DNA from 3 places in the Geobacillus sp. Y412MC52 genome. Region 2 is predicted to be linked to each of the others. Evidence: a T-box and tRNA genes for the amino acid it is inferred to sense, from the RefSeq annotation. Region 2 holds a T-box; the other regions hold tRNA genes.
The links. The T-box of region 2 lies ahead of GYMC52_RS13405 (valine--tRNA ligase). A T-box ahead of a tRNA ligase gene usually reads a tRNA of that ligase, here a tRNA-Val.
Positions count from the first base shown of each region.

Region 1: it encodes a tRNA-Val, which carries the amino acid that the T-box ahead of GYMC52_RS13405 (valine--tRNA ligase) is inferred to sense. The anticodon was not compared.
Region 3: it encodes a tRNA-Val, which carries the amino acid that the T-box ahead of GYMC52_RS13405 (valine--tRNA ligase) is inferred to sense. The anticodon was not compared.

Region 1 covers NC_014915.1:527,479-537,680, forward strand. The annotation lists rRNA gene GYMC52_RS02660 (16S ribosomal RNA) at 27-1,584, shown strand; rRNA gene GYMC52_RS02665 (23S ribosomal RNA) at 2,348-5,276, shown strand; rRNA gene rrf (5S ribosomal RNA) at 5,515-5,631, shown strand; tRNA gene GYMC52_RS02680 (tRNA-Val) at 5,640-5,715, shown strand; tRNA gene GYMC52_RS02685 (tRNA-Met) at 5,897-5,973, shown strand; tRNA gene GYMC52_RS02690 (tRNA-Asp) at 5,979-6,054, shown strand; tRNA gene GYMC52_RS02695 (tRNA-Phe) at 6,372-6,447, shown strand; tRNA gene GYMC52_RS02700 (tRNA-Thr) at 6,592-6,664, shown strand; tRNA gene GYMC52_RS02705 (tRNA-Lys) at 6,973-7,045, shown strand; tRNA gene GYMC52_RS02710 (tRNA-Gly) at 7,053-7,127, shown strand; tRNA gene GYMC52_RS02715 (tRNA-Leu) at 7,133-7,218, shown strand; tRNA gene GYMC52_RS02720 (tRNA-Arg) at 7,224-7,297, shown strand; tRNA gene GYMC52_RS02725 (tRNA-Pro) at 7,304-7,377, shown strand; tRNA gene GYMC52_RS02730 (tRNA-Ala) at 7,386-7,458, shown strand; tRNA gene GYMC52_RS02735 (tRNA-Met) at 7,476-7,552, shown strand; tRNA gene GYMC52_RS02740 (tRNA-Ile) at 7,558-7,634, shown strand; tRNA gene GYMC52_RS02745 (tRNA-Ser) at 7,654-7,744, shown strand; tRNA gene GYMC52_RS02750 (tRNA-Thr) at 8,100-8,175, shown strand; tRNA gene GYMC52_RS02755 (tRNA-His) at 8,183-8,255, shown strand; tRNA gene GYMC52_RS02760 (tRNA-Gly) at 8,426-8,496, shown strand; tRNA gene GYMC52_RS02765 (tRNA-Ile) at 8,503-8,576, shown strand; tRNA gene GYMC52_RS02770 (tRNA-Asn) at 8,786-8,860, shown strand; tRNA gene GYMC52_RS02775 (tRNA-Ser) at 8,867-8,959, shown strand; tRNA gene GYMC52_RS02780 (tRNA-Glu) at 8,964-9,035, shown strand; gene GYMC52_RS02785 (B3/B4 domain-containing protein) at 9,342-10,007, opposite strand; gene queG (tRNA epoxyqueuosine(34) reductase QueG) at 10,060-10,202, shown strand, end outside.
Region 2 covers NC_014915.1:2,720,460-2,730,661, reverse strand. The annotation lists gene hemL (glutamate-1-semialdehyde 2,1-aminomutase) at 1-840, shown strand, start outside; gene spoVID (stage VI sporulation protein D) at 959-2,014, shown strand; gene ysxE (spore coat protein YsxE) at 2,058-3,089, shown strand; gene GYMC52_RS13410 (hypothetical protein) at 3,127-3,315, opposite strand; T-box leader at 3,455-3,690, shown strand; gene GYMC52_RS13405 (valine--tRNA ligase) at 3,791-6,433, shown strand; gene GYMC52_RS13400 (bifunctional folylpolyglutamate synthase/dihydrofolate synthase) at 6,650-7,945, shown strand; gene GYMC52_RS13395 (VWA domain-containing protein) at 8,014-10,202, shown strand, end outside.
Region 3 covers NC_014915.1:82,061-92,262, reverse strand. The annotation lists rRNA gene GYMC52_RS00510 (16S ribosomal RNA) at 1-643, opposite strand, end outside; tRNA gene GYMC52_RS00505 (tRNA-Ala) at 1,222-1,294, opposite strand; tRNA gene GYMC52_RS00500 (tRNA-Pro) at 1,307-1,380, opposite strand; tRNA gene GYMC52_RS00495 (tRNA-Arg) at 1,385-1,458, opposite strand; tRNA gene GYMC52_RS00490 (tRNA-Leu) at 1,462-1,547, opposite strand; tRNA gene GYMC52_RS00485 (tRNA-Gly) at 1,564-1,638, opposite strand; tRNA gene GYMC52_RS00480 (tRNA-Leu) at 1,650-1,734, opposite strand; tRNA gene GYMC52_RS00475 (tRNA-Lys) at 1,745-1,820, opposite strand; tRNA gene GYMC52_RS00470 (tRNA-Val) at 2,234-2,309, opposite strand; rRNA gene rrf (5S ribosomal RNA) at 2,318-2,434, opposite strand; gene lysS (lysine--tRNA ligase) at 2,655-4,139, opposite strand; gene dusB (tRNA dihydrouridine synthase DusB) at 4,230-5,231, opposite strand; gene GYMC52_RS00450 (IS110 family transposase) at 5,628-6,908, opposite strand; gene GYMC52_RS00445 (helix-turn-helix domain-containing protein) at 7,019-7,240, opposite strand; gene folK (2-amino-4-hydroxy-6-hydroxymethyldihydropteridine diphosphokinase) at 7,192-7,719, opposite strand; gene folB (dihydroneopterin aldolase) at 7,720-8,109, opposite strand; gene folP (dihydropteroate synthase) at 8,072-8,923, opposite strand; gene pabC (aminodeoxychorismate lyase) at 8,923-9,798, opposite strand; gene pabA (aminodeoxychorismate/anthranilate synthase component II) at 9,804-10,202, opposite strand, start outside.

The DNA.
Region 1 (10,202 bases), 1.4 Mb from region 2:
GCTGAAGCAAAAAGCCAATCAACTTTCTTTTGGAGAGTTTGATCCTGGCTCAGGACGAACGCTGGCGGCGTGCCTAATACATGCAAGTCGAGCGGACCGGATCGGAGCTTGCTCTGATTTGGTCAGCGGCGGACGGGTGAGTAACACGTGGGCAACCTGCCCGCAAGACCGGGATAACTCCGGGAAACCGGAGCTAATACCGGATAACACCGAAGACCGCATGGTCTTTGGTTGAAAGGCGGCCTTTGGCTGTCACTTGCGGATGGGCCCGCGGCGCATTAGCTAGTTGGTGAGGTAACGGCTCACCAAGGCGACGATGCGTAGCCGGCCTGAGAGGGTGACCGGCCACACTGGGACTGAGACACGGCCCAGACTCCTACGGGAGGCAGCAGTAGGGAATCTTCCGCAATGGGCGAAAGCCTGACGGAGCGACGCCGCGTGAGCGAAGAAGGCCTTCGGGTCGTAAAGCTCTGTTGTGAGGGACGAAGGAGCGCCGTTCGAAGAGGGCGGTGCGGTGACGGTACCTCACGAGGAAGCCCCGGCTAACTACGTGCCAGCAGCCGCGGTAATACGTAGGGGGCGAGCGTTGTCCGGAATTATTGGGCGTAAAGCGCGCGCAGGCGGTCCCTTAAGTCTGATGTGAAAGCCCACGGCTCAACCGTGGAGGGTCATTGGAAACTGGGGGACTTGAGTGCAGGAGAGGAGAGCGGAATTCCACGTGTAGCGGTGAAATGCGTAGAGATGTGGAGGAACACCAGTGGCGAAGGCGGCTCTCTGGCCTGCAACTGACGCTGAGGCGCGAAAGCGTGGGGAGCAAACAGGATTAGATACCCTGGTAGTCCACGCCGTAAACGATGAGTGCTAAGTGTTAGAGGGGTCACACCCTTTAGTGCTGCAGCTAACGCGATAAGCACTCCGCCTGGGGAGTACGGCCGCAAGGCTGAAACTCAAAGGAATTGACGGGGGCCCGCACAAGCGGTGGAGCATGTGGTTTAATTCGAAGCAACGCGAAGAACCTTACCAGGTCTTGACATCCCCTGACAACCCAAGAGATTGGGCGTTCCCCCTTCGGGGGGACAGGGTGACAGGTGGTGCATGGTTGTCGTCAGCTCGTGTCGTGAGATGTTGGGTTAAGTCCCGCAACGAGCGCAACCCTCGCCTCTAGTTGCCAGCATTCAGTTGGGCACTCTAGAGGGACTGCCGGCGACAAGTCGGAGGAAGGTGGGGATGACGTCAAATCATCATGCCCCTTATGACCTGGGCTACACACGTGCTACAATGGGCGGTACAAAGGGCTGCGAACCCGCGAGGGGGAGCGAATCCCAAAAAGCCGCTCTCAGTTCGGATTGTAGGCTGCAACTCGCCTGCATGAAGCCGGAATCGCTAGTAATCGCGGATCAGCATGCCGCGGTGAATACGTTCCCGGGCCTTGTACACACCGCCCGTCACACCACGAGAGCTTGCAACACCCGAAGTCGGTGAGGCAACCCGCAAGGGAGCCAGCCGCCGAAGGTGGGGCAAGTGATTGGGGTGAAGTCGTAACAAGGTAGCCGTACCGGAAGGTGCGGCTGGATCACCTCCTTTCTAAGGACGAAAAGCGGAGGCCGCCCGCTTATCGGCGAGGTGCGCTGGAGGGCCTGCGAGCGGGCTTAGCCCGCCGCAGCAGGACCGAAGCGTCGCGAGCCGATGGCGGCCGGAGCTAGACAATCCGAAAAGCGGAGGCCGTAATGGCCAACCTACCAATCCATCGCGCTTCTGTTTCGTTCAGTTTTGAAGGAATGAGCAATTCCTTCAGTTGCTTTGCGTCTGCGTCTACAAGTGAATTCAGAGAAGCTGGATTTCTCGACGCAAAGCTGCAAGGAAGCTGTTTCAACGTAGTTGCTTTGCATCTGTGCCTGCGTCTGCTAGCAGGTTCAGGGAAGCAAGATTCCTCGGCACAAGACTGCAGAGAAGTGAATTCAAGAAGCAGTCTCGTTTGCGTCTGCGTCTACAAGCGGATTCGGAGAAGCCGAATTCCTCGACGCAAACCAGCGAAGAAGCGAATTCAAAGGAGCTACTTCGTTCCTTGAAAACTAGATAACCGGAAAAGCGGAGGCGAGCGTTTCGCCGCGATGGGCAAATGTTCTTCGCCTGGAGGGATTTACAATCCCGAAGGCGAAGGTTATTTGACCCCGAGCGGCGGCGAGCCGAAGCTAGACAATTAGAAAAGCGGAGGCGCCGCGATCGGCTCTCGAAGCCAAATGTTCTTCACCCGGAGGGGTGCTGGCACCCCGAGGGGGAAGGTTATTTGGCAGAAGAGAGCCAGGCGCCGACGCTAGACAGTAAGGAAGAAGCCGAGAGCGCAATAGGTTAAGCTGGAAAGGGCGCACGGTGGATGCCTTGGCACTAGGAGCCGATGAAGGACGGGGCAAACGCCGAAACGCTTCGGGGAGCTGTAAGCAAGCGTTGATCCGGAGATGTCCGAATGGGGGAACCCACTGTCCGTAATGGGGCAGTATCCATGCCTGAATCCATAGGGCATGGAGGGCACACCCGGGGAACTGAAACATCTTAGTACCCGGAGGAGAAGAAAGCAACCGCGATTCCCTGAGTAGCGGCGAGCGAAACGGGAACAGCCCAAACCAAGAGGCATGTCCTCTTGGGGTTGTAGGACCGCTCACGATGGGAGTGAGAAAGGGACGGGGTAGACGAACCGGTCTGGAACGGCCGGCCAGAGAAGGTGAGAGCCCTGTAGTCGAAACTTCGTTCCCTCCCGAGCGGATCCTGAGTACGGCGGGACACGAGGAATCCCGTCGGAAGCAGGGAGGACCATCTCCCAAGGCTAAATACTCCCTAGTGACCGATAGTGCACCAGTACCGTGAGGGAAAGGTGAAAAGCACCCCGGGAGGGGAGTGAAAGAGAACCTGAAACCGTGTGCCTACAAGTAGTCAGAGCCCGTTGATGGGTGATGGCGTGCCTTTTGTAGAATGAACCGGCGAGTGACGATGGCGTGCGAGGTTAAGCCGAAGAGGCGGAGCCGCAGCGAAAGCGAGTCTGAACAGGGCGTCAAGTACGTCGTCGTCGACCCGAAACCAGGTGATCTACCCATGTCCAGGGTGAAGGCCGGGTAACACCGGCTGGAGGCCCGAACCCACGCACGTTGAAAAGTGCGGGGATGAGGTGTGGGTAGGGGTGAAATGCCAATCGAACTTGGAGATAGCTGGTTCTCCCCGAAATAGCTTTAGGGCTAGCCTCGGGTTTAGGAGTCTTGGAGGTAGAGCACTGATTGGGCTAGGGGCCCAAAACGGGTTACCGAACCCAGTCAAACTCCGAATGCCAATGACTTATGCCCGGGAGTCAGACCGCGAGTGATAAGATCCGTGGTCGAGAGGGGAACAGCCCAGACCGCCAGCTAAGGCCCCGAAGTGCACGTTCAGTGGAAAAGGATGTGGAGTTGCCGAGACAACCAGGATGTTGGCTTAGAAGCAGCCACCATTTAAAGAGTGCGTAATAGCTCACTGGTCGAGTGACTCTGCGCCGAAAATGTACCGGGGCTAAACGTGCCGCCGAAGCTGCGGGATGACCGTTGGTCATCGGTAGGGGAGCGTTCTAAGGGCAGAGAAGCCAGACCGGAAGGACTGGTGGAGCGCTTAGAAGTGAGAATGCCGGTATGAGTAGCGAAAACAGAGGTGAGAATCCTCTGCGCCGAAAGCCTAAGGGTTCCTGAGGAAGGTTCGTCCGCTCAGGGTTAGTCGGGACCTAAGCCGAGGCCGAAAGGCGTAGGTGATGGACAACAGGTTGAGATTCCTGTACCACCTTCTTCCCGTTTGAGCGATGGGGGGACGCAGGAGGATAGGGCGAGCAGGCGGCTGGAAGAGCCTGTCCAAGCCGTGAGGCTGATCCGCAGGCAAATCCGCGGATCATAAGGCCAAGCGGTGACGGCGACGGATGGATCCGGAAGTCCCCGATTTCACACTGCCAAGAAAAGCCTCTAGCGAGGGAAGAGGTGCCCGTACCGCAAACCGACACAGGTAGGCGAGGAGAGAATCCTAAGGCGCGCGGGAGAACTCTCGTTAAGGAACTCGGCAAAATGACCCCGTAACTTCGGGAGAAGGGGTGCTCTTTGGGGTGAAGAGCCCTGAAGAGCCGCAGTGAAAAGGCCCAAGCGACTGTTTATCAAAAACACAGGTCTCTGCGAAGCCGAAAGGCGACGTATAGGGGCTGACACCTGCCCGGTGCTGGAAGGTTAAGGGGAGCGCTTAGCGGAAGCGAAGGTGCGAACCGAAGCCCCAGTAAACGGCGGCCGTAACTATAACGGTCCTAAGGTAGCGAAATTCCTTGTCGGGTAAGTTCCGACCCGCACGAAAGGTGTAACGACTTGGGCGCTGTCTCAACGAGAGACCCGGTGAAATTATACTACCTGTGAAGATGCAGGTTACCCGCGACAGGACGGAAAGACCCCGTGGAGCTTTACTGTAGCCTGATATGGAATTTTGGTATCGCTTGTACAGGATAGGTGGGAGCCTGGGAAGCCGGAGCGCCAGCTTCGGTGGAGGCGACGGTGGGATACCACCCTGGCGGTATTGAAATTCTAACCCGCACCCCTTAACGGGGTGGGAGACAGTGTCAGGTGGGCAGTTTGACTGGGGCGGTCGCCTCCCAAAAGGTAACGGAGGCGCCCAAAGGTTCCCTCAGAATGGTTGGAAATCATTCGGAGAGTGCAAAGGCACAAGGGAGCTTGACTGCGAGACGGACAGGTCGAGCAGGGACGAAAGTCGGGCTTAGTGATCCGGTGGTTCCGCATGGAAGGGCCATCGCTCAACGGATAAAAGCTACCCCGGGGATAACAGGCTGATCTCCCCCAAGAGTCCACATCGACGGGGAGGTTTGGCACCTCGATGTCGGCTCATCGCATCCTGGGGCTGTAGTCGGTCCCAAGGGTTGGGCTGTTCGCCCATTAAAGCGGTACGCGAGCTGGGTTCAGAACGTCGTGAGACAGTTCGGTCCCTATCCGTCGCGGGCGGAGGAAATTTGAGAGGAGCTGTCCTTAGTACGAGAGGACCGGGATGGACGCACCGCTGGTGTACCAGTTGTCCCGCCAGGGGCACCGCTGGGTAGCTATGTGCGGACGGGATAAGCGCTGAAAGCATCTAAGCGTGAAGCCCCCCTCAAGATGAGATTTCCCACCGCGTGAAGCGGGTAAGATCCCTCGAAGATGACGAGGTCGATAGGTCCGAGGTGGAAGCGTGGCGACACGTGGAGCTGACGGATACTAATCGATCGAGGGCTTAACCAAGAAAAGCGCAGGCGAGCGGGTCGCCGCGACGGGCAAATGTTCTTCGCCTGCAGGGATGTTCACATCCCGAAGGCGAAGGTTATTTGACCCCGAGCGGCGGCGAGCCGGAGCTGGACAATGCGAAAAGCGCAGGCGAGCGGCTTCTTCCGACGGTTATCTAGTTTTGAAGGAATGAACATCCTGTTGACAAATCCAACAGGATGGATATAATAATTACTGTCCAAGATGATAACTATTGCCTAGTGGCTATGGCGGAGGGGAAACACCCGTTCCCATCCCGAACACGGAAGTTAAGCCCTCCAGCGCCGATGGTAGTTGGGGCCAGCGCCCCTGCAAGAGTAGGTCGCTGCTAGGCGATTTCGTGGAGGATTAGCTCAGCTGGGAGAGCACTTGCCTTACAAGCAAGGGGTCGGCGGTTCGATCCCGTCATCCTCCACCATCTTAATATAAAAGCTGACTTGCTTTCTCATCATCGCGGGGTGGAGCAACGAGCCTTTGCTTCATCGAATCCGCTTCGAGTTGCCTCGACGCATTCGGCGTCTTTGAATCAGCTTGTAGAGGAAGAGGCAACGAACAACAACACTAAAAGCATTGTGAAAATCAACTTACTTTCTCATCATCGCGGGGTGGAGCAGTCCGGTAGCTCGTCGGGCTCATAACCCGAAGGTCGCAGGTTCAAATCCTGCCCCCGCAACCAAAATTGGTCCCGTAGTGTAGTGGTTAACATGCCTGCCTGTCACGCAGGAGATCGCGGGTTCGAGTCCCGTCGGGACCGCCATTCTTTCAAAATTGTGAAAGATGAAAAAATATGGCTCGGTAGCTCAGTCGGTAGAGACGAGCATCCGCATCGTCGAATCTGCTGCGAGTTGTCCCGACGCATCTGGCTTCTTCGAATGGGCTAGTAGAGGAAGGGACACAAAAGTCATCAACGAACAAGGGAAAAATAAGATACGGCTCGGTAGCTCAGTCGGTAGAGACGAGCATCCGCTTCATCGAATTCGCTTCGAGTTGCCTCGACGCATCCAGCATCTTCGAATCCGCTGGCAGAGGAAGAGGCACAATGTAGCACAAGTAAAGCAGCGTAGAACTTAATATGGCTCGGTAGCTCAGTCGGTAGAGCAAAGGACTGAAAATCCTTGTGTCGGCGGTTCGATTCCGTCCCGAGCCACCATTTTTATCATAGTTCCGAAAGAAGGTTCCCGCTTCATGCAAAGCTAAGTGGGAGTAGTTCACAGACATGTCTTCCTTGAATGAGCTTGAAGAGGAAGAGGCACAACCAGGCAGACAACATGAGTCACTAACTAATTTTAAATGTGCCGGCTTAGCTCAATTGGTAGAGCAACTGACTTGTAATCAGTAGGTTGCGGGTTCAAGTCCTGCAGCCGGCATTCTTATTCCTTAATAACCCCTTAAGCCATTAAGGCGGCAACCGCGAGCCATTAGCTCAGTAACGAGCGTTACATCTTCGAGTTCGCTTCGAGTTGTCCCGACGCATCTGACATCTTCGAATATGCTAGTAGAGGAAGGGACATCGTTGTCTCGGAGTGTTATTGAACCCATGAGCCATTAGCTCAGTAGGTAGAGCAACGAGCTTTACATCATCGAGTTGGCTTCGAGTTGTCCCGACGCATCTGACATCTTCGAATATGCTAGTAGAGGAAGGGACATCGTTGTCTCGGAGTGTTATTGAACCCATGAGCCATTAGCTCAGTAGGTAGAGCATCTGACTTTTAATCAGAGGGTCGGAGGTTCGAGTCCTCCATGGCTCATCGTCTTGCGGAAGTAGTTCAGCGGTAGAACACCACCTTGCCAAGGTGGGGGTCGCGGGTTCGAGCCCCGTCTTCCGCTCCACTTCCGCCGGGGTGGCGGAATTGGCAGACGCACAGGACTTAAAATCCTGGGGTAGGTAACTACCGTGCCGGTTCGAGTCCGGCCCTCGGCACTTGTGCGCTCGTAGCTCAATTGGATAGAGCATCTGACTACGGATCAGAAGGTTAGGGGTTCGAATCCTCTCGAGCGCGTTTTGTCGGGAAGTAGCTCAGCTTGGTAGAGCACACGGTTCGGGTCCGTGAGGTCGCAGGTTCAAATCCTGTCTTCCCGATTTATCATGGGGCCTTAGCTCAGCTGGGAGAGCGCCTGCTTTGCAAGCAGGAGGTCATCGGTTCGATCCCGATAGGCTCCACCTTTTGACTTAAATTTGGCGGTGTAGCTCAGCTGGCTAGAGCGTACGGTTCATACCCGTGAGGTCGGGGGTTCGATCCCCTCCACCGCCACCATTATCGGACCTTTAGCTCAGCTGGTTAGAGCAGACGGCTCATAACCGTCCGGTCGTAGGTTCGAGTCCTACAAGGTCCACCATTATTATTGTTGCTTTTTTGGAGGAGTACCCAAGTGGTTGAAGGGGTCGGTCTTGAAAACCGAGAGGCGTCGCAAGGCGCGCGGGGGTTCGAATCCCTCCTCCTCCGCCATGCACTTTAAAATCATGCCGGCTTAGCTCAATTGGTAGAGACGAGCATTCGCATCGTCGAATCTGCTGCGAGTTGTCCCGACGCATCCCACTTCTTTGAATAAGCTTGCAGAGGAAGGGACACCGAGCATTTGACTTCCTCGAATTAGCTGGGAGAGGAAGAGGCACAGTTCAGCATAATAGGAGTCACTGTTTCATTACTAAATATGTCGGCTTAGCTCAATTGGTAGAGACGAGCATCGGCATCATCGAATTGGCTGCGAGTTGCCTCGACGCACTCCGCTTCCTCGAATCAACTTGCAGAGGAAGAGGCACAACCAGGCAGACAACATGAGTCACTAGCTAATTTTAAATGTGCCGGCTTAGCTCAATTGGTAGAGCAACTGACTTGTAATCAGTAGGTTGCGGGTTCAAGTCCTGCAGCCGGCACCAGATCGAGGCGACTATGGCGAAGTGGTTAACGCACCAGATTGTGGCTCTGGCATGCGTGGGTTCGATTCCCACTAGTCGCCCTTTTCATTATATTCTATATTTGCGTGTGTAGTTTAGTGGTAAAACCTCAGCCACGAGCATCTGCATCATCGAATCCGCTTCGAGTTGCCCCGACGCATCCAGCTTCTTTGAATCGGCTGGCAGAGGAAGGGGCATGAAAGATTGTGATGGGTGTTTCATCAAAAATTATGCGGGTGTAGTTTAGTGGTAAAACCTCAGCCTTCCAAGCTGATGTCGTGGGTTCGATTCCCATCACCCGCTTTTGACGGGCCTATAGCTCAGCTGGTCAGAGCGCACGCCTGATAAGCGTGAGGTCGGTGGTTCAAGTCCACTTAGGCCCATTATTTTCCATTGAATGTTTTTTGGCTATTCGCTATAATAATGGGCGAACAATGCCCCATCGTTCCAAAGCAAAAGCGGAGCGACGAGCTTCACATCTTCGAATTCGCTGCGAGTTGCCTCGACGCATCTCGCTTCCTTGAATTAGCTGGCAGAGGAAGAGGCAACGAGCACATTTGGAAGATGTGCATAACATATAGTTATTCATCATTCCGCAATAGCTCAGCGGTAGAGCAACCGGCTGTTAACCGGTAGGTCGTAGGTTCGAATCCTACTTGCGGAGCCATGTTACGGAGAAGTACCCAAGTGGCTGAAGGGGACGGTTTGCTAAACCGTTAGGTCGCAGTTTTGCGGCGCGCGGGTTCAAATCCCGCCTTCTCCGCCATAATGGCCCGTTGGTCAAGTGGTTAAGACACCGCCCTTTCACGGCGGTAACACGGGTTCGAATCCCGTACGGGTCACTGGTTGCTGGCACCAGAGATTCTGGTGCCCTTTTGTACAATTTCTTTTGTCGATTTTTGCGTTTTTTTCTTGCGATGCGTGTGGAAGTCTGTTATAATGTCTCTCGTTAGCTTTAAAATTATGTCTATGATGGTTGGGGACAACGCAGTGTTTCGTTTCGTTAAAGAACGAGGCATTGCGTTTTTTTATTTATCACCCTAAACCGAGAAGACCCCCACTTCCACGCGTGAGCGTAGGTGGGAGAGCGTTCAAGTAGGGAGGGAGTCCCCCGTTTCCAACGGCAGGAAAGTGGGGGGGGGGGAAGATCAAACGAACAATTGGGCGTCGGCTTCGCCGCCATGAATTTGCACAAACATCGTTTGGATGGCTTGAAGCTGGCGCTTGGCGGTTTCTTCTGGCGTTGATGGGAGAAAGTAAACGATTTGCAAAGCGTTTTTCGTTTCTCTCGTCACGGCGGTCCGCTCCGAATCGACGATCGGACTGCCAAACGGCCCTCGTTCATCTTTGCTGACGAGTTTGTTGGCAAAGTTGACTGTGCGGCCGTTTAACGCGATGTATTCATCTTGTTCCGTGCCGATCGTGAGCGTCACTGTCCCGTTGATGCGGTCTAGATCATAGATGCCGAGTGGAATTTTATAATAGAGTGAAAAAAAGTTGTTTATGTCTGCCGCTGAATGGATAGGCGGAATGAAGCTTTTTTTCTGGATGCGTCGGTACAGGCTTTCACTTGACGGTCGATAGCGGCTTGGGTCCGTTCCGATTTGTTTGAAAGTACGGCGCCATTCGACCATCTCAGGAATGTCGGCAATCGACTTTTCCTGCAGCTCGATGTAAAGAGATTCTTGAAACAGCTCAAGCCGCCCCCTTAACATTTGCGGTGAATCGCTGACCTCGATATGATGATAGCGGATGACGCCGAATTTACCAGAAGGAAGGCGTTGCTTTAGTTGTTCTGATATCACGAATTTCATCTTGATCACCTCGGATTTCATTTTACCATATATGACGAAAGGAGGGAAAACGATGGATGTTATGGCATTAAAGAGGGAAGTCATTGAGTATAGTCGGTCAATCGGCATTGATAAAATCGGATTTGCGAGCGCTGATCCGTTTGTTGAATTAAAGGAACGGCTGCGCCGCCAGCAGGAGCTCGGCTATCAGTCCGG
Region 2 (10,202 bases):
TCGCTGCTCATTAAAGCCGGCTCTGGCGTGGCGACGCTCGGCCTGCCGGACAGCCCGGGCGTGCCGGAATCGGTCGCCCAGCATACCATCACGGTGCCGTACAACGATTTGGACAGCGTCCGCTATGCGTTTGAGCGGTTTGGCGAAGACATCGCCGCGGTGATCGTCGAACCGGTCGCCGGCAACATGGGCGTCGTTCCGCCAGTGCCTGGCTTTTTGGAAGGGCTGCGCAAGGTGACGAAACAATACGGAGCCTTATTGATTTTCGACGAGGTCATGACCGGGTTCCGCGTCGATTACCACTGCGCCCAAGGGTATTATGGCATTGAGCCGGATTTGACGTGCCTTGGCAAAGTGATCGGCGGCGGCTTGCCGGTCGGGGCGTACGGGGGCAAAGCCGAGATCATGGAGCTTGTCGCGCCGAACGGGCCGGTGTACCAAGCCGGCACGCTCTCCGGCAATCCGCTCGCCATGACGGCCGGGTACGAGACGCTCCGCCAGCTGACGCCGGAAACGTACGAAGAGCTTGGCCGCAAAGCGGCGCGCCTTGCGGATGGGCTTCATCAGGCAGCAGAGAAATACGACATCCCGCATACGATCAACCGCGCTGGGTCGATGATCGGCTTTTTCTTCACGAACGAGCCGGTGGTTAACTACGAGACAGCGAAAACGTCCGACTTGGAGTTGTTTGCCGCCTATTATCGGGAAATGGCGAATGAAGGCATTTTCCTGCCGCCGTCGCAATTTGAAGGGCTGTTTTTGTCGACGGCGCACAGTGATGATGATATTGAATATACGATTGCCGCTGCTGAGCGGGTGTTTGCCCGTCTGCGCGGATAAGGAAAGGGGCTGCCGACCATCGGCAGCCCAATTTTTTATCATACCGCCTCGTTTCCGTTCATACAATGGATAATGTCATAGAAACCATTTGCCGAAGGGACGGAAGGAGGAGGCCCGGTTGGAGCAATCGTATTTGCGTTTTTCATTGGAAGAATCGGTCTGGTTTAAAAGGGGACAGGAAGTCGCCGAGTTTTTATCCATTTCTCTTGATCCGGTCATTTCCGTCGATGAGTACGACCAATACATTACGATCCGCGGCGCGCTTGAGTTAAGCGGCGAATTCCGCCAAGCGGGCAAAGGGCAGGCTGAAGCGGATGACGACGTGTTTGAGCTGGCTGGTTATCGGTTCATTCAGCACATTTCGGTGCGCGAAGACGGGATCAGCGAACTGTCGCACCGTTTTCCAATCGATATTACGATTCCAAAAAACCGCATTCGTTCCCTTGAGGATGTGTACGTGACAGTTGAATCGTTTGATTATGATTTGGATGAAAACGGAAGATTGCTGATCACTGCCGACATTTCGATCAGCGGCATCAGTGAAGCGCCGCTTGGCGATGATTTGCCGGACGATGAGGAGGACGATGAGCCGCTGTTTGCCCCGTTTGAATCAATCGCCCGCAAGGAAGCGGCCGGTGAGGAAGCGTTTGCTTCCGTGGATGATCTCGCCGATGAGGCGGATGAACAGCCGGCTTTTGCCGCCGGCGAAACGACGGTTTCCGTCATGGAGCCGGCTGCCATGCGTCATGAAGAAACGGAGGCTGAGGAAGAAGAGGAGGCCAAAGAGCCGTTTTTGCCGCTTGAGACGGAAACGAAGGCGGTCAGCGCACAGACGGAGGAAGACATCGCTTCGCTGCTGCCGCCAACTGAGGCGAAGGTATCGATCGGGGCGGCGAAAAAGGCGGTTGAGGAAGAAGAGGAAGAAGAAACGAAAACAAAAAGCGAAAATGCGCTTTACTTGACGAAACTGTTTGCGAAAAGCGAGGCGGAAGAGTTTACGAAACTGAAAATTTGCATCGTCCAGCAAGGAGATTCATTGGACAAGATTGCCGAACGGTATGATGTGACCGTCTCGCAGCTTTTGCGCGCCAATGATTTGGAAAGCCCAGATGACGTGCACGAGGGGCAGCTGCTGTATATTCCGGCCATGGCGGGAAGCCGTCCTTTCTCATGAAAGGGACGCTTTCCGTTTCTTTTGCCGATAAGGGGGCGTAACGATGGCCGCACAGTCTGACCGATATGATGCTGTGCTCGTCCAGTATGGGCTTCGTCCAGTGCGCATGGAGCAGCGAGGCAAAGCCGTCAAGGTATACACGAACCGCGGCGTTTTCGCTTTAAAGCCGCTTGAAAGCGAGCAAGAAGCCGCAGCCGTTTGGCAGTCTCTTCAGCATGGCGGCCCCCGTTGTCTCCCGCTTTACCTGACGCGGCGGCGGTCGCTGTTTGCCACAGAAGGCGGCCGTCTTTATTATTTGCAAGCATGGCATGACGGCGAATCAAAGGTGGAGAAGGATGCGGCGGACGCCTTTTTTCGCGAGCTCGCCCGCCTCCATCGCGCCACCGTCCGCACGATCGAGGTGAGTGAGGAAGAGGCGGCGGCGTACCGAAAGCAAAAAAAGGACGAATGGCAACGGGCGCGGACGGTGTGGGAAGAACGGATTGAGCGGTACGAAGCGGCGTGGTACATGTCTCCGTTTCAGCTCCAATGCTGCACGTATTTTCATGAGGTGATGCGCGCGTACTCGTTCGCTGAAGAACGGCTCGATGTGTGGGAAGAGACGCTCAAAGAGACGAAGCAATGGCGCATCGCCTGGGTACACGGCAAAGCGCGCCTCTCCCACTATATCCCGCCGTATTGGATCAGTTGGGAGCGGGCGCATTGGAATTCGCCGCTCTTTGATGTGATCGCCGCGCTCCGTTTTCATGTACAGACAATGCCGCCGCTTGGGCGCGAGTGGCTTGAAGGAATGGAGGAGTACGAGAAGGAGCTGCCGCTGTCCGACGGGGAGCGGGCGTTTTTATACAGCCATTTGGCGGAGCCGCGTGGGTTTGTCCGCTGTTTGGAGCGGTATGAGGCCGCTTCGCGGAACGAGCGGAACGAACGGGAATATGTGGCCGCGTTGCAGCGTCGTTATTTGGCGTTCAAAAATATGGAGGCGCTCGTTATGCACCTTGTCCAACGCGACGCCGCTCGGCAGCAGGAAGAAGCGGTGGACAACGAACCGCCGGCGGATGAAAGCAGCAATGGTTAAATCGATTTTGAATCCAGCCAAACAAAACGGCGTCGCACTAAATCCATTCCAAATGGAGCGCCACGGCAATGAAAACGAAGATGGCCAATAAAATGACATCAAACGTTGTTGGCAGAAAAATGGTGCGGATCGCTTGAAAAATGGTGAGCGGGATGATCACTTGGGCGCAGACGGCGCGCACTTGCCTCAGCCACGGCGGCCACGAATACGGGTTGAATCGCCGCATCGACATTCCCTCCTTCTCCGGTTTACTATACAATATGAAACGTGCGATGGTTTGTCACCAAATGCACACGGATGGAATAAATAAATAAAAACTTGGCAAAGATGATGGACAATGGTAGTATAATAATCGAACAATGATGACAAAAGCGAAGACGGGGAGGAGTACAGCGGTCCGCGCCTGCAGAGAGGGAAATCAGAAGCTGCGAGATTTCCTAGGATGACGGCTGCTGGAAGGTCGCCCTTGAGCTGCTTCTTTGAAAGGCGCTGCTGCCGAGTAGAGGAAGCCGGCATCATGCCGTTATGCCAATGAAGCGCTTAAGCCTTTGGGCTTAAGAAAAAAGGTGGTACCGCGAAAGCAGCTCCTTTCGTCCTTTTTGGATGAAAGGGGCTTTTTTGCTTGCCGGCTGCGCGGCATTGCTTAGTGGGAAGCCGCCGTCGGCCGCATTGTCCATTATGTTGAAGGAGGGAAATGAAACATGGCACAGCACGAAGTGTCGATGCCGCCCAAATACGACCACCGCGCGGTCGAAGCGGGACGCTACGAATGGTGGCTGAAAGGGAAATTTTTTGAAGCGACCGGTGATCCGAACAAACGACCGTTTACGATCGTCATCCCGCCGCCCAACGTCACCGGCAAACTGCATCTGGGGCACGCGTGGGATACGACGCTGCAAGACATCATTACGCGCATGAAACGGATGCAAGGGTATGACGTCCTGTGGCTTCCGGGAATGGATCACGCCGGCATCGCCACCCAGGCGAAAGTGGAAGAGAAGCTGCGCCAGCAAGGGCTGTCGCGCTACGATTTAGGCCGGGAAAAATTTTTAGAAGAAACGTGGAAGTGGAAGGAAGAATACGCCGGCCATATTCGCAGCCAATGGGCGAAGTTGGGGCTTGGCCTCGATTACACGCGCGAGCGGTTCACACTCGATGAAGGGCTCTCAAAAGCGGTGCGCGAAGTGTTCGTCTCGCTCTACCGGAAAGGGCTTATTTACCGCGGCGAGTACATCATCAACTGGGACCCGGTGACGAAAACCGCTTTGTCGGACATTGAGGTTGTTTATAAAGAAGTAAAAGGCGCGCTCTACCATTTGCGCTATCCGCTCGCCGACGGCTCCGGCTGCATTGAAGTGGCGACGACCCGTCCGGAAACGATGCTCGGCGATACGGCGGTCGCTGTGCACCCCGATGACGAGCGGTACAAGCACTTGATCGGCAAAATGGTGAAACTGCCGATCGTTGGCCGCGAAATTCCGATCATTGCCGACGAATATGTCGATATGGAGTTCGGCTCCGGAGCGGTCAAAATTACGCCGGCGCACGACCCGAACGACTTTGAAATCGGCAATCGCCACAACTTGCCGCGCATTCTCGTCATGAACGAAGACGGCACGATGAACGAAAACGCCATGCAATACCAGGGGCTTGACCGGTTTGAATGCCGGAAGCAGATCGTCCGCGATTTGCAAGAGCAAGGCGTTTTGTTCAAAATCGAAGAGCACGTGCACTCCGTCGGTCATAGCGAGCGGAGCGGCGCGGTCGTTGAGCCGTATTTGTCGACGCAATGGTTCGTGAAAATGAAGCCGCTCGCCGAAGCCGCCATCAAGCTGCAGCAAACGGACGGCAAAGTGCAGTTCGTGCCGGAGCGGTTTGAGAAAACGTATTTGCATTGGCTTGAGAACATCCGCGACTGGTGCATTTCACGCCAGCTTTGGTGGGGGCACCGGATTCCGGCGTGGTACCATAAAGAAACAGGCGAAATTTACGTCGACCATGAACCGCCAGCGGACATTGAAAATTGGGAACAAGACCCGGATGTGCTTGATACATGGTTCAGTTCGGCGCTTTGGCCGTTCTCGACAATGGGATGGCCGGATGTGGAATCGCCGGATTACAAGCGCTACTACCCGACCGATGTGCTTGTCACCGGCTATGACATCATTTTCTTCTGGGTGTCGCGCATGATTTTCCAAGGGCTTGAATTCACCGGAAAGCGTCCGTTCAAAGACGTGCTCATCCACGGCCTCGTCCGCGACGCCCAAGGGCGGAAAATGAGCAAATCGCTCGGCAACGGCGTCGATCCGATGGACGTGATCGATCAGTACGGCGCCGATGCGCTCCGCTATTTCTTGGCGACCGGCAGCTCGCCGGGGCAAGACTTGCGCTTCAGCACCGAAAAAGTCGAAGCGACGTGGAATTTTGCTAACAAAATTTGGAACGCCTCGCGCTTTGCCTTGATGAACATGGGCGGCATGACGTACGAGGAGCTTGATTTGAGCGGCGAAAAAACGGTCGCCGACCATTGGATTTTAACGCGTCTCAACGAAACGATCGAGACGGTGACGAAGCTCGCTGAGAAATACGAATTCGGCGAAGCGGGGCGTACGCTGTACAACTTTATTTGGGACGACTTGTGCGACTGGTACATTGAAATGGCGAAATTGCCGCTTTACGGTGACGACGAAGCGGCGAAAAAGACGACGCGCTCCGTGTTGGCGTATGTGCTCGACAACACGATGCGCCTGCTTCACCCGTTCATGCCGTTCATTACCGAGGAAATTTGGCAAAACTTGCCGCATGAAGGCGAATCGATCACCGTCGCTCCGTGGCCGCAAGTGCGCCCTGAGCTGTCGAACGAAGAAGCCGCGGAAGAAATGCGGCTGTTGGTTGACATCATCCGCGCCGTCCGCAACGTCCGCGCCGAAGTGAACACGCCGCCGAGCAAGCCGATTGCGCTCTATATTAAGGTGAAAGATGAACAAGTGCGGGCGGCGCTCATGAAAAACCGCGCCTATCTTGAGCGGTTCTGCAACCCGAGCGAGCTCTTGATCGATACAAACGTTCCCGCGCCGGACAAAGCGATGACGGCGGTCGTCACCGGCGCCGAGCTCATCATGCCGCTTGAAGGATTGATCAATATTGAGGAGGAAATTAAGCGGCTTGAAAAAGAGCTTGACAAATGGAACAAAGAAGTCGAGCGCGTCGAAAAGAAACTGGCGAACGAAGGATTTTTGGCGAAAGCGCCGGCTCATGTCGTCGAAGAAGAGCGGCGCAAGCGGCAAGATTACATGGAAAAACGCGAAGCCGTCAAGGCGCGCCTCGCCGAGCTCAAACGGTAGACAAACGATCTAGCTGTTGATTATGATGAAGACGAATCCGCTTTCCTGTGGATTCGTCTTTTTCGATGGATCATGATGGAAGGTTGGCATATTCTGAGAAGAGGTTTGTTGTCAACATATACTCGCTTTCACCAGGCTTCTCGATGTGTGGCGCATCTGCCGCATGAAGCCGGCAGGGGGCGGCAAGACACCAATGGAAAAAGGAGGATGATGGACATGGTTCGAACGTATGAAGAAGCGGTCGCTTGGATTCACGGGCGGCTGCGGCTTGGCATAAAACCGGGATTGAAACGGATGGAATGGATGATGGAAAAACTTGGCCACCCGGAACGCCGCGTCCGCGCCGTCCATATCGGGGGAACGAACGGCAAAGGGTCAACGGTCGCCTATTTGCGCTCCATTTTGCAGGCGGCGGGCTATTCGGTCGGCACGTTCACCTCGCCGTATGTCGAGCAGTTTAACGAACGAATCAGCATAAACGGCCAACCGATTCGCGATGAAGAGATCGTAGAGCTCGTGCAAACGATCAAACCGCTTGCGGACGAATTGGAACAGACGGAACTTGGCGGACCGACCGAGTTTGAAGTGATCACGGCGATGATGTTGTATTATTTCGGCAAACAAAACATCCAAGACATCGTGCTCATTGAAGTCGGGCTCGGCGGCCGCTTGGACTCAACCAACATCATTTATCCGCTCCTTTCCGTCATTACGAACGTCAGCTACGATCATATGAACATCTTAGGCGATACGCTCGATCAGATCGCCGCGGAAAAAGCGGGGATCATTAAATCAGGGATTCCGCTTGTGACAGCGGTCAACGAGCCCGAGGCGTGGGATGTGATCGCCAAGACGGCGGCGGAGCGGAAAGCGAAAACATATCGTCTCGGCGTCGATTTCACCGTTTCCGACCGGCAGGCGACGGTGGAAGGGGAGCAGTTTTCGCTTGTCACGCCGTTTGCCGAATATCGCGATTTGCGCATTCAAATGCCCGGCGCCCATCAAGTCGAAAACGCGGCGGTGGCAGTGATGGCGGCCGAACTATTGCGCCTTGGCTATTCGTTTTTGATCGATCCGGAGCATATCGCCGATGGGCTGGCCACAGCCGCTTGGCCCGGCCGGTTTGAGCGGGTGAGTGATAGTCCACTCATCATCCTCGACGGCGCCCATAACGAAGCCGGGATTCGCTCACTCGTGGAGACGGTGCGCGCCCATTATCCTGACAAACACGTCCATGTCTTGTTCGCTGCGCTGACAGACAAGCCGCTTGAGCGGATGATTCAGCTGCTTGATGAGCTCGCGGATACGATCACGTTTACCACGTTTGATTTTCCGCGCGCGGCAGCGGCGGAACAGTTGGCGGACCTTTCGTCCCATCCGCAGAAAGCGGTGACAGGTGATTGGGTCGGCTGGATCAGTGAAAAGAAAAACCAAATGGGGAGCGATGAGTTGATGCTCATTACGGGATCGCTTTACTTTATATCTGAAGTGCGAAAACGTTTAAAAAAATAATGCCAAGCGATGAAAAGAATTGATATAATGGAAGAAAGATAGTTCTTTTGGCGCGGGAGGGGAGGCGCATGAAGCGGTGGCGCGGCTGGCTTTTATGGGGAATGTTGTTTTGGCTGATGGCAAGCCTATGGCCGATGAAAGCAGGTGTTGTGTATGCCGATCAAACAGAGGGGGCCATTACGTTCGTTTCGGATGAGAAGATTGAGGGATGGGCGACCGCACCAGGGAGCGGCAACGGGCAAGGGAACAGCATTCGCTACTTTATGATTCGCATTCAGCCGAAGGAACAAAGCGGCACGGCAGTCAGCTACCGAGCCGAAGCGGTGGAAGCGCCGGCGGACCGAAACGGTGAGAAAAAGTATACGTTTTCTCTTGATATGCGCGGCAAGTGGCCGTCGGCTCCGGGAACGACGGTGACTTACCAAATCACCGTCGATGCGTATCGCGTGTTAGGAAATGGAAAAGAGGATGTGTATTTTTCATTCCCACAGACGCCTTATCAATATACGAGGCAAACTGGGGTGAGCACGGCTAAATTGGATTTTTCCCTCTCATTTTCACAGCCGGAATACGCCAAGCCGCCGAACGGCGATGCCCAAGGCCGGCTCGATGTGACGCTCGTTCCACAAGGCGCTGTTTCAGGAATCATCCGCCCGCCGATCGATGTCGTGTTTGTCATGGACGTGTCGGGGTCGATGACGGCAATGAAGCTGCAAAGCGCCAAATCTGCTCTGCAAGCGGCGGTCAACTACTTTAAGTCCAATTACAACCAAAATGACCGCTTTGCTCTTATTCCGTTTTCCGATGGAGTGCGGGAAGCAAGTGTGGTTCCGTTTGGGAAGTACTCGAATGTTGCAAGTCAGCTTGATGCCATTCTCAATACCGGCAACAGCTTGACCGCCGGCGGCGGAACGAACTATTCGGCTGCTTTGTCTCTTGCTAAATCGTATTTCACGGATCCAACGAGGAAAAAGTATATCATTTTCTTAACGGATGGCATGCCGACGGTGTTGAATGCAGTCGATACGATTACGTATCGGGAGGTCAAGCAGAATTTTTGGGGTGGATATTCCTATACAGGGAATAGAGTAACCGATTCTCTTTCGGTCACATACGAATTGTACAGCGATGGACGGACTGCCGGTATCCGTTTTACCGACAACAAAGGATATTCTCGCCGATTTTACAGCGACGGCCAAGATTATGTTAATGGATGGCGGGTGTCTTGGGATAACGGCTATTCGTTCACTTACAGCAGCATTGAAGGAAAAATCCGAGCCGATGCCACAGCGGTGGCAAAAACGCTCGGGATGAACAATATCACCCTTTACTCAATCGGCTTCGGCGACAATGATGAAGTCGATATGGACTATTTACGGTCGCTTTCAGCGACTGCCGGCGGCGAGGCGCGGCAAGGAACGACGCAAAATTTGACCGCTTTGTTCCAACAGTTTTCCCAGCTTGCCACCACGCCAGCGATCACAGGAACGATCCGCATCCCGCTTTCGTCGTTTGGCGGCAATGTCGCCGTTGCGGAAAACGGCCAAGTATGGCTGGATGAAAACAAGCAAAACGCGTATATTTCGTTTTCCATCCCATACCAAGTTGGTCAAGGCACTCCGGCGCCGGTGACGATTCCGATTCCCGTGTCATTTAAAGCAAAAGGGACATATACGTTCACTGCTGAACTGACGTATCGCGATGTGTATGGCCAACCACAGCCGGCTGTGACGAAAACGGTGACCGTCACGGTCAAAGACGAAGCGCCGCCGTCGTTTACTGGAACGGTGAAGCTGCAAGGGCTGACCAATGATGTCACAAGCTTAATCAAACGGGGGGCAACCGATGGCGACGACAACCGCTTCCGGGCCACGTATTCGTTGTCGCTTGTCGGGTATGTCGGCAATGCGACCGGGACGATCAGCAATGTGAGCATTGTCCAAGAACTGCCCGATGGCATCTCCGTTGTTCCGGATGGCAAAGTCACAACCTATGTGGAGAATGGCAAGCGTTATGCCAAATGGTCTTTCACCAATCAAATGTTCGACTACAGCCAGCTCAACAAACTGACGCTCTCGGCGCAATGGGTGATGCAGGCTGACTTTGCCATGAACAGTGTTCAATTGCCGCCAGCTTCGGTGACATTCACCGACAGCCGTTATGGCGCCAAAACATCGACGCTCGTTCCGCCGGCGGAACGAATCGGCATGACAGTTCGCTTGGATGATTTTCCAAACTTTTACTATGAAGGGAATGG
Region 3 (10,202 bases), 990 kb from region 2:
ACCCTCCACGGTTGAGCCGTGGGCTTTCACATCAGACTTAAGGGACCGCCTGCGCGCGCTTTACGCCCAATAATTCCGGACAACGCTCGCCCCCTACGTATTACCGCGGCTGCTGGCACGTAGTTAGCCGGGGCTTCCTCGTGAGGTACCGTCACCGCACCGCCCTCTTCGAACGGCGCTCCTTCGTCCCTCACAACAGAGCTTTACGACCCGAAGGCCTTCTTCGCTCACGCGGCGTCGCTCCGTCAGGCTTTCGCCCATTGCGGAAGATTCCCTACTGCTGCCTCCCGTAGGAGTCTGGGCCGTGTCTCAGTCCCAGTGTGGCCGGTCACCCTCTCAGGCCGGCTACGCATCGTCGCCTTGGTGAGCCGTTACCTCACCAACTAGCTAATGCGCCGCGGGCCCATCCGCAAGTGACAGCCAAAGGCCGCCTTTCAACCAAAGACCATGCGGTCTTCGGTGTTATCCGGTATTAGCTCCGGTTTCCCGGAGTTATCCCGGTCTTGCGGGCAGGTTGCCCACGTGTTACTCACCCGTCCGCCGCTGACCAAACCAGAGCAAGCTCCGATTTGGTCCGCTCGACTTGCATGTATTAGGCACGCCGCCAGCGTTCGTCCTGAGCCAGGATCAAACTCTCCAAAAGAAAGTTGATTGACTTTTGCTTTGGCCAATGCGGCCTCAGCTTTTCGAATTGTCTAGCTTCGGCCGCTATCGGCTTGCGACGCTTCGTGTCCCACTGCGGCGGCGACAGCCTCCTCGCGGGCCACTCAGCGCGTTTCGCCGATAGGCAAGCGGCCTCAGCTTTTCGAATTGTCTAGCTTCGGTCCGCCGCCGCTCGGGGTCAAATAACCTTCCCCCTCGGGGTGCAAGCACCCCTGCGGGTGAAGAACATTTGCCCGTCGCGGCGACCCGCGGACCTCCGCTTTTCGTCGCGCTTCGTTTCGTTCAGTTTTCAAGGAACGAGACCTCTTCTTGAACTTGCTTCGTTGCAGTCTTGCGCCGAGGAACCCAATCCCCCCCCCGAATTCACTAGAAGACACAGGCGCAAAGTTGCTGCATTGAAACAACTTCTCTGCTGGTTTTCGTCGAAGAATCCCGCTTCTCTCCATTCACTTGCAGGACACAAGGTTGCTACTTTAGTTTGCTTCTCTGTAATCCTACCGAGGAACCTCACGTCTTCAAATTCCCTTGCAAGCGGCAGGCACAGACATAAAGCAACAGTGGAGCCTATCGGGATCGAACCGATGACCTCCTGCGTGCAAAGCAGGCGCTCTCCCGGCTGAGCTAAGGCCCCATATATCCGCTATCGGGAAGACAGGATTTGAACCTGCGACCCCATGGTCCCAAACCATGTGCTCTGCCAAACTGAGCTACTTCCCGCCAACGCGCTCGAGAGGATTCGAACCCCTAACCTTCTGATCCGTAGTCAGATGCTCTATCCAATTGAGCTACGAGCGCAAGTGCCGAGGGCCGGACTCGAACCGGCACGGTAGTGACCTACCCCAGGATTTTAAGTCCTGTGCGTCTGCCAATTCCGCCACCCCGGCTAAATGGACAAATAAATGGAGCGGAAGACGGGACTCGAACCCGCGACCCCCACCTTGGCAAGGTGGTGTTCTACCGCTGAACTACTTCCGCTCGAATCAACATGCGGGTGAAGGGACTCGAACCCCCACGCCCGTAAAGGGCACTAGACCCTGAATCTAGCGCGTCTGCCAATTCCGCCACACCCGCAAATCAATTGTGGTGAGCCATGGAGGACTCGAACCTCCGACCCTCTGATTAAAAGTCAGATGCTCTACCTACTGAGCTAATGGCTCATGGTTGGGTATACACTCACAGTGAACGATGTCCCTTCCTCTACTAGCATATTCGAAGATGCAGGATGCGTCGGGACAACTCGAAGCAAATCCGAAGATGCTTTGCTCGTTGCTCTACCTACTGAGCTAATGGCTCATGGTTGGGTATACACTCACAGTGAACGATGTCCCTTCCTCTACTAGCATATTCGAAGATGCAGGATGCGTCGGGACAACTCGAAGCGAACTCGAAGATGTAGCGCTCGTTACTGAGCTAATGGCTCATAGTTTGGAAAACACCCCAAGTAATTATCTAGCTCTACCTGCCCCTTCCTCTGCCAGTCTGTTCAAGGAAGCTAGATGCGTCGAGGCAACTCGAAGTAGATTCAAAGATGTAATACTCGTTACTGAACTAATGGCTCATAAATAGGTGATGGTGGAGGATGACGGGATCGAACCGCCGACCCCTTGCTTGTAAGGCAAGTGCTCTCCCAGCTGAGCTAATCCTCCACGGGATTGCCTAGCGACGACCTACTCTTGCAGGGGCGCTGGCCCCAACTACCATCGGCGCTGGAGGGCTTAACTTCCGTGTTCGGGATGGGAACGGGTGTTTCCCCTCCGCTATCATCACTAGACAATCAACAGACAAGTTATATTATAATTAAATTTATTTATTTGTCAATAGGTCCTTGTTTTTGATTAGTGCTGTCATTTCAACGTGCTATCATAATATAACACGTTGGGAGTGGTTTGTCAACTCGACTTCCTGTGTTTGTTTTTCAACAAAACAACGACGACTATTTTTACATAAATGAAAAGCCCCCTGCTGCTTGTCTTTGCAGGGAGCGATCAAATTTATTTATGACGCATTTGCGGGAAAAGCAACACGTCGCGGATCGACGGCGAGTTCGTCAGCAGCATGACCAGACGGTCGACGCCGATGCCAAGCCCGCCTGTTGGCGGCATGCCGTACTCGAGCGCTTCAAGGAAGTCTTCGTCCATTTCATGTGCTTCATCGTTTCCTTGTTCACGCTCTTTCAGCTGCGCCTCAAAGCGTTGGCGCTGATCGATCGGATCATTCAATTCGGTAAAGGCGTTGGCATGTTCGCGCCCGACGATAAACAGCTCAAATCGGTCGGTAAAACGCGGGTCGTCCGGATTTTTCTTGGCCAACGGTGAAATTTCAACCGGATGGCCATAAATGAACGTCGGCTGAATGAGGTGAGACTCGACTTTTTGTTCAAAAAATTCGTTGACAATATGGCCAAACGTCATATGTGGAGCAACTTCCACTCCATGTTCTTTCGCCAGCTCCCGCGCCTCTTCGTCGCTCATCTGCCGCCAGAAGTCGACGCCGACATATTCCTTGATCGCATCGACCATATGGAGGCGCCGCCACTCGGGCGTTAAGTCGACGACATGCTCGCCGTATTGAATTTTCGTCGTTCCAAGCACTTCAGTGGCAATGTGGGCGATCAAGTTTTCCGTTAGTTCCATGATGTCGCGGAAATCGGCGTACGCCTCGTACAATTCGAGCATCGTAAACTCCGGATTATGGCGGGTGGAAATGCCTTCGTTCCGGAAAACGCGGCCGATTTCATACACTTTTTCCAAACCACCGACGATGAGCCGTTTTAAATGGAGCTCGATGGCGATTCGCATATAAAGGGTCATATCCAATGCGTTATGATGCGTAATGAACGGGCGCGCCGCAGCGCCGCCAGCAACGGCGTGCATCATCGGCGTTTCAACTTCCAAATAGCCACGGCTGTCGAGATACCGCCGCATCGATTGGATGATTAAACTGCGGGTGATGAACGTCTTTTTGCTCTCCGGATTCATAATTAAATCGAGATAACGCTGGCGATAGCGTTGCTCTATGTCTTTCAAACCATGGTATTTTTCCGGCAGCGGACGCAGCGCTTTCGTCAAAAATTCGTACGACGACACTTTGATGGAAAGTTCACCAACTTTTGTTTTAAACATTGTGCCGCGCACGCCGACGATATCGCCAAGGTCAGAGATTTTAAACAGTTCGTACTGCTGTTCGCCAACATCGTCTTGACGGACGTAAATTTGAATCTGCCCGGTGACATCCTGGATATGGGCGAACCCGGCTTTTCCTTTGCCGCGCTTTGTCATGATGCGGCCGGCGACGGCGACTTCAATTTGCTTTTCTTCAAGTTCCTCTTTCGACAAATCGCCGTACAGTTCGAACAGTTCTTGCGCTTTATGAGTGCGCTCGAACCGTTTGCCAAACGGGTCGACACCCAATTCCTCAATTTTTTTCAGCTTTTCCCTGCGGACGCGCAGTTGGTCGTTCAATTCTTCATGACTCATACCTCATTCACTCCATTTAGCGATTTTTTACGAAAAATACTGCCAGCGCTCGCTGGCAGTCCTCCGCTGCATGAACGTCATCTCCGTTGTTTAAACGGCTTCGGCGTTCGCCGCTGCTTGGACTTCCGCTTCCTCCGCCACGCGAAGCAACAATGCGGCCAGTTCGTCCCGCGTTTCACATTCATTGATGGCGTTGCGGATTTTCGCTGCGCCGCGAATGCCTTTTAAATACCAAGCAGCGTGTTTACGCATTTCTTTGACGGCGATATACTCGCCTTTTAAGGCAATTAATCGGTCTAAATGCAGCAGGCAGACATCGATTTTTTCCCTCGGCGTCGGTTCCGGGATGAGCTCTCCAGTTTCTAAATAACGGACAGTGCGATAGATCATCCAAGGGTTTCCAAGCGCCGCCCGTCCGATCATGACGCCGTCGACCCCTGTTTCTTCAAGCATCCGCTTTGCATCTTGAGGCGTTTTGACATCTCCGTTGCCGATAACCGGGATGTTGACGGCTTCTTTCACTTGCTTGATGATGTTCCAGTCCGCTTTTCCTTCATACATTTGCACCCTTGTCCGTCCGTGGACGGCGACGGCCTTCCCGCCGGCGCGCTCAACGGCTTGAGCGTTTTCGACGGCGTAAATGTGCTTTTCATCCCAACCGATCCGCATTTTCACCGTGACCGGTTTTTCAACGGCATCGACGATCGCGGCAACGACATCATAGATTTTATTCGGGTCAAGCAGCCATTTCGCTCCAGCGTCGCAATTCGTAATTTTCGGCACTGGGCAACCCATGTTGATGTCGATGATATCTGCATTCGTATTTTTATCGACAAATTTCGCCGCTTTGACGAGCGTTTCTTTCTCGCCGCCGAAAATTTGCAAGCTGATCGGCTTTTCCCGTTCATCAATATATAACATGTTTAACGTCTTTTCGTTGTTGTATACGATTCCTTTGTCGCTTACCATCTCGGCGCATACAAGCCCGGCGCCGAATTCTTTGACGGTCAGGCGGAACGCGGAGTTGCATACGCCTGCCATCGGAGCGAGCACGACGCGGTTTTTAATTTCGACATCGCCAATGCGAAACATCGCAGATGCCTCCCTCTAGAAATGTTGATTTATCAAGGCTTTTCGGCCCCTCAGGGGTGTCCAAAAAATATTTTTCGACAAAATCCCTTACATCCTTTTTCAGTTTTGTGGATATCTTACAGACCTAGGGTGCGCTTCGCGGCCACGGCTGGGGATATTTTCCTTCCGTGGGGAGAAGCGTATTCGATGCACCCTTTGGATCTCCGCGTCGCTGATGAGGACGAACCCTCCCATGTCTCCGGGCGTCTTCGCGCCAACATTCCCTCGTTCGGTCTCGTCATCAGGCGGAGGCCGGCCAAGCTCCTTTGGGGACTCAAGGTCGAATGGATAAAATCACGCCAGCTTCTCCGGTGTCATCCTGTTGTCCAACGATTCTTCCGTTCGCAGGGGGAGGCCTTAGGCCGCCCGTTGCACCTGGGACAAGACGTCCTGTTTCATTCGCTCCGCGTCAAAGGCTTGTTTCTTCGTACAAATCGCAAACAGCACATTCAACAGCTTCCGGCATAATGCGACGATGGACTGCTTTCCGGTCAGCGGATTGACGGGGCGGGTCGTGTAATAGTCATGCAGCTCGCGAAACGCCTCGTTGTGCCGGATCAGCGGAATCATCGCCCGAAACAGCACCGATCGCAGCCGTTTCCGTCCCCGTTTGGAGATGTGCTTTTGCCCTTTGCGCTGGCCGGAGGAGTTCTCTTTGAGCGTCAGGCCCGCCAACTTCACCAATTGACGCGGGTCCCGATAGTGGGCGAAGCTGCCGATCTCCGCCAGCAGATCGATGATCGTGGCGTCTCCCAACCCGTCGACCGTTTTCAGCCATTGATACTCCATCGTCGTTTGAACCAACGCCTTCAACTCGGCGTCCAACGCGGCGATCTCAGCCTCCAATTGGCGGTATCGGCGGACGAGCGCGGCGATTTCAAACCGGGCCATCGTCGTCCCTTCCGTCACCCCAATCGAGTCCTTCGCGGCGTCGATCAACGCCTGAATTTTGGCCTTCTGCGGGCATTTCAGCCCTTCGCTTTGCCGGTACACCTCGATGAGCTCCTCGGCGGATCGGCTGGCCATATCGGCCGGAAGCGGCGTCCACTCCAGCACCGAAAGCGCCGTTTTCCCCAGGTCGCGAAACACCGTCCAAAACTCTGGAAAGTATCGGTCGGTCCAGCGGACGATCGCGTTTTTCACCGCCGTCTGTTCCTTGCGGAGCTTCTCTTTGAGCGTGCTCCCGACGCGCAAATCGGCTTCGATCTCGTGCAGCAGCCGGGGGACGAGGAATCGTCCGTCTTTCGCCAGTCTGGCGATGACTAGGGCGTCTTTGGCGTCATGTTTCGTCGGCAGGTTGTCATCGAGTTCTTTCGACCGGCACACATGCGCCGGGTTGACCATGACCAACGGGATCCCGTGCTCCTCGAGGAAGTAGGCCAGGTTCAACCAGTAGTGCCCGGTCGGCTCCACCGCGACGATCACCTGCGGCTTTCCGAACGCTTGCATCGCCTCCTGAATCGCTTCATACAGCTGGCGAAAGCCCTCTTTCGACTGGAAGATCGGGAACGATTTGCGAAGCACACGCCCCCGGTCATCCACGAAGCAGGCGTAGTGGGTTCGTTTCGCGATATCGATGCCCACGACAAGCGTTTGTTCGGTGACTTGATTGATTTTCTGATTTTGTGTACAATTCATTTGAAGTCCTCCTTGGTATGGTGAGTGATGTGTTTGACACCCCTGCATCATACCAAGAGGGCTTTTTTTGATCAAGTCCCCGGAAAAGCTCCTAACGGGAATGCTCCTTTCTACTTGTTCGATTCGAGTTTCGGCGGCGCCAGTTCTTCCACCGATATATTCAGCCGTTCGGCGATTTGTCCAACGAGCGAATCGGACGGCATCCGGTTCCCCCGTTCAATTTCACCAAGGATCGATACGGAAATGCCTAGTTCTTTCGCCAGTCTTTCTTGCGTATATCCTTTCAACTTTCGAAAAGCGCGAATACGTCTTCCCCATCTTTCCGCTTCCATACATGAACTCCTTTTTTGTCAGGTAGTCGGCCAATGATGTCGATTAACGGCTCGGAAAGGTTCGGTATTGCCACGTGGGAGTTGACTTCAAACAACGGGATGAGCACGAACGCCCGCTCCGCCATGCGCGGATGCGGGATCGTCAGCTGCTCTGTTTCAATATTTTCATGATTATACAGCAAAATGTCAAGGTCTAACGTCCGTGGTCCCCAGCGAATTTCCCTTTTTCTTCCAAAACGTCGTTCAATTTGCTGGGTCACGTCAAGCAAGGCAAACGGCGACAACGTCGTCGCCACCTCGATCACCATGTTTAAAAACTTGCCTTGGTTGACATAGCCGACCGGATCGGTTTCATAAATCGATGAGCTCGATGTGATCAAAATTTCCTGATGATGATGAAGCGCTTCAATGGCAGAACGCAAATAGAAAACACGATCTCCGAGGTTGGAGCCTAAAGCGAGATATGCGATGTTTTCCATTTAACGACCCCTATCAATTTCGACTGCGACATGTTGATAATGGCCGCGAATCGGCGGATTCGGCTTCGTCACTTTGACAATGCAGCGCTCGACAACAGGAAAGGCAGCGAGCAAGTCGGCGGCGATCGCTTCAGCGACCGCCTCGATCAAGGCGAACGTCCGCTCCTCAACGATCGCCCGGCAGCGCTCGTACACATCGGCGTAGTTGACGGTATACTCAAGACAATCGCTCCGCCCGGCGGGCTGCAAGTCGAGCTCCAACGTCACATCAACCAAAAATCGCTGGCCGAGGATGTTTTCTTCGCGAAACACGCCGTGGTAGCCGTAAAACTCCATGCCTTGCACACAAATTTTATCGATGACCGCTCTCTCCCTTCCCAAGCATAGCATCCATCATTTTGGCCATGCGGGCAATCGGCAATACATCATGGACTCGGACAATGTGCACCCCTTTCATGATGCCGAGACAAACGGTCGCTCCTGTTCCTTCGACCCGCTCCTCGACAGGCACGCCGAGCACATGGCCGATAAATCGTTTGCGCGACGTGCCAAGCAAAAGCGGATAGCCGAGAGCGGCAAATTCATCAAGGCGCCGCATCACCTCCAAGTTATGCTCGACCGTCTTGGCGAAGCCGATCCCTGGATCTAAAATAATGTTCTCATCTTTCACACCCGCCTCTTTGACAATGCGAATGCTTTCTTTCAAATCGGCGATCATGTCGGAAATCAAATCGCGATAGGCCATATCGCGGCGGTTGTGCATTAAAATGATCGGCGCGCCGTACGTGGCGGCGACGCGGGCCATATCAGGGTCCGCCTTGGCTCCCCAAACGTCGTTGATGATGTGCGCCCCGGCCTCCATGGCTTGCCGCGCCACTTCCGCTTTGTACGTGTCAATTGAGATCGGCACACTCACCGCCTTAGCAATCGCTTTTACCGCCGGAATGACGCGGCGCAATTCTTCATCAAGCGGCACTGGATCCGCCCCCGGACGAGTTGATTCACCGCCGATGTCAATGATGTCTGCTCCTTCCGCCACGAGCCGCTTCGCGTGCTTGACCGCGTTTTCCACGTCGTAAAACCGGCCGCCGTCGGAAAACGAATCGGGCGTGACGTTGACAATGCCCATGATCAACGTTTTTTTGTTTAAGTCAAGCTCATGCCCGCGGCATTGAAGCCGAAGAGGGCGCATCGATGTTGTCATCAGTCGTTCATCCTTTCTGCCAATTCGTTCCTCGTCCATAGCCGATGGGTCAAGCGTCGGTAATGGTGCTGCAAGGCCCGGACCACCGGACCATTTTTTCCTTGGTAAACGCAATGGCCAATGCGGCAAAGGGGTACAATTTCCTGCACAGAGTTGGTGATAAATGCTTCATCAGCCTGCAACAAATGGGACAGCGGATATACCCCTTCTTCAACTGGGATGCGCAACTGCTTGAGCAAAGCAATGATGAATTGTCTTGTGATGCCGTTTAATATGCCGACAGCCGGCGCTGGCGTGTAGACGATGCCGTCTTTCACCCAAAAAATATTGGAAACGATCCCCTCCGCTACCGCACCATCTGAATTCAAAAAAATTCCTTCCGCATGAGGTCGATGTCCGAGCTCCCATTTCCCAATCATATTGTTTAAATAATGGTGCGACTTTAGTCGCTCATTGCCTTCCGGGCTGTTTCGCCTTGCCGCGAGCACCACCCCTTCTTTTCCTTCCGGAGGGACGGGCGGCGGAAGCGGCTTCATATAGACGATGACGGTCGGGTTTCGGTAACGTTCGATCGGCAAGCCGAGATCGCCGACCCCGGCCGATACATTGAAGCGCACATAAGCGTCGCGCAAGCCATTGGCCTCGAGCAACTGCTCGATGATCGCCACCGCTTCGGCGCGGCCGAACTGCCTTTCGATGTGAAGCTCAGACAGCCCTTTGTTCAATCGGGCCAAATGATCGTCAAGCAAAAAAGGGTGGCCGCTATACGTGCGGAATGTTTCAAATAAGCCGAGCCCATATAAAAAGCCGTGATCAAACGCTGATAACTGCGCTTCTTCGCGCGGAACGACCGCGCCGTTGATATACACGTACATGACTGTCACGCCTTTTTATACGTGTTGATAAAGTTTTTCAACAGCTGCATCCCATGGCTTGTCATAATCGATTCCGGGTGAAACTGCACGCCTTCCACCGGCAGCGTTTTATGGCGAATCGCCATCACTTCATCCTCTTCCGTCCAAGCCGACACGACGAAACAGTCCGGAAGCGTCTCTTTCTCGACGATAAGGGAATGGTAGCGCGTTGCCGTAAACGGGTTCGGCACGCCGCGGAAAATCGTCTCCCCATCATGGTAGACGGACGATGTTTTCCCGTGCATCAGCCTTGGAGCGCGGACAACGCGGCCGCCGAACGCCTGGGCGATGGCTTGATGCCCGAGGCAGACGCCGAAAATCGGAATTTGGCCGGCAAAGCGATCGATGACTTCCAGGCTGACCCC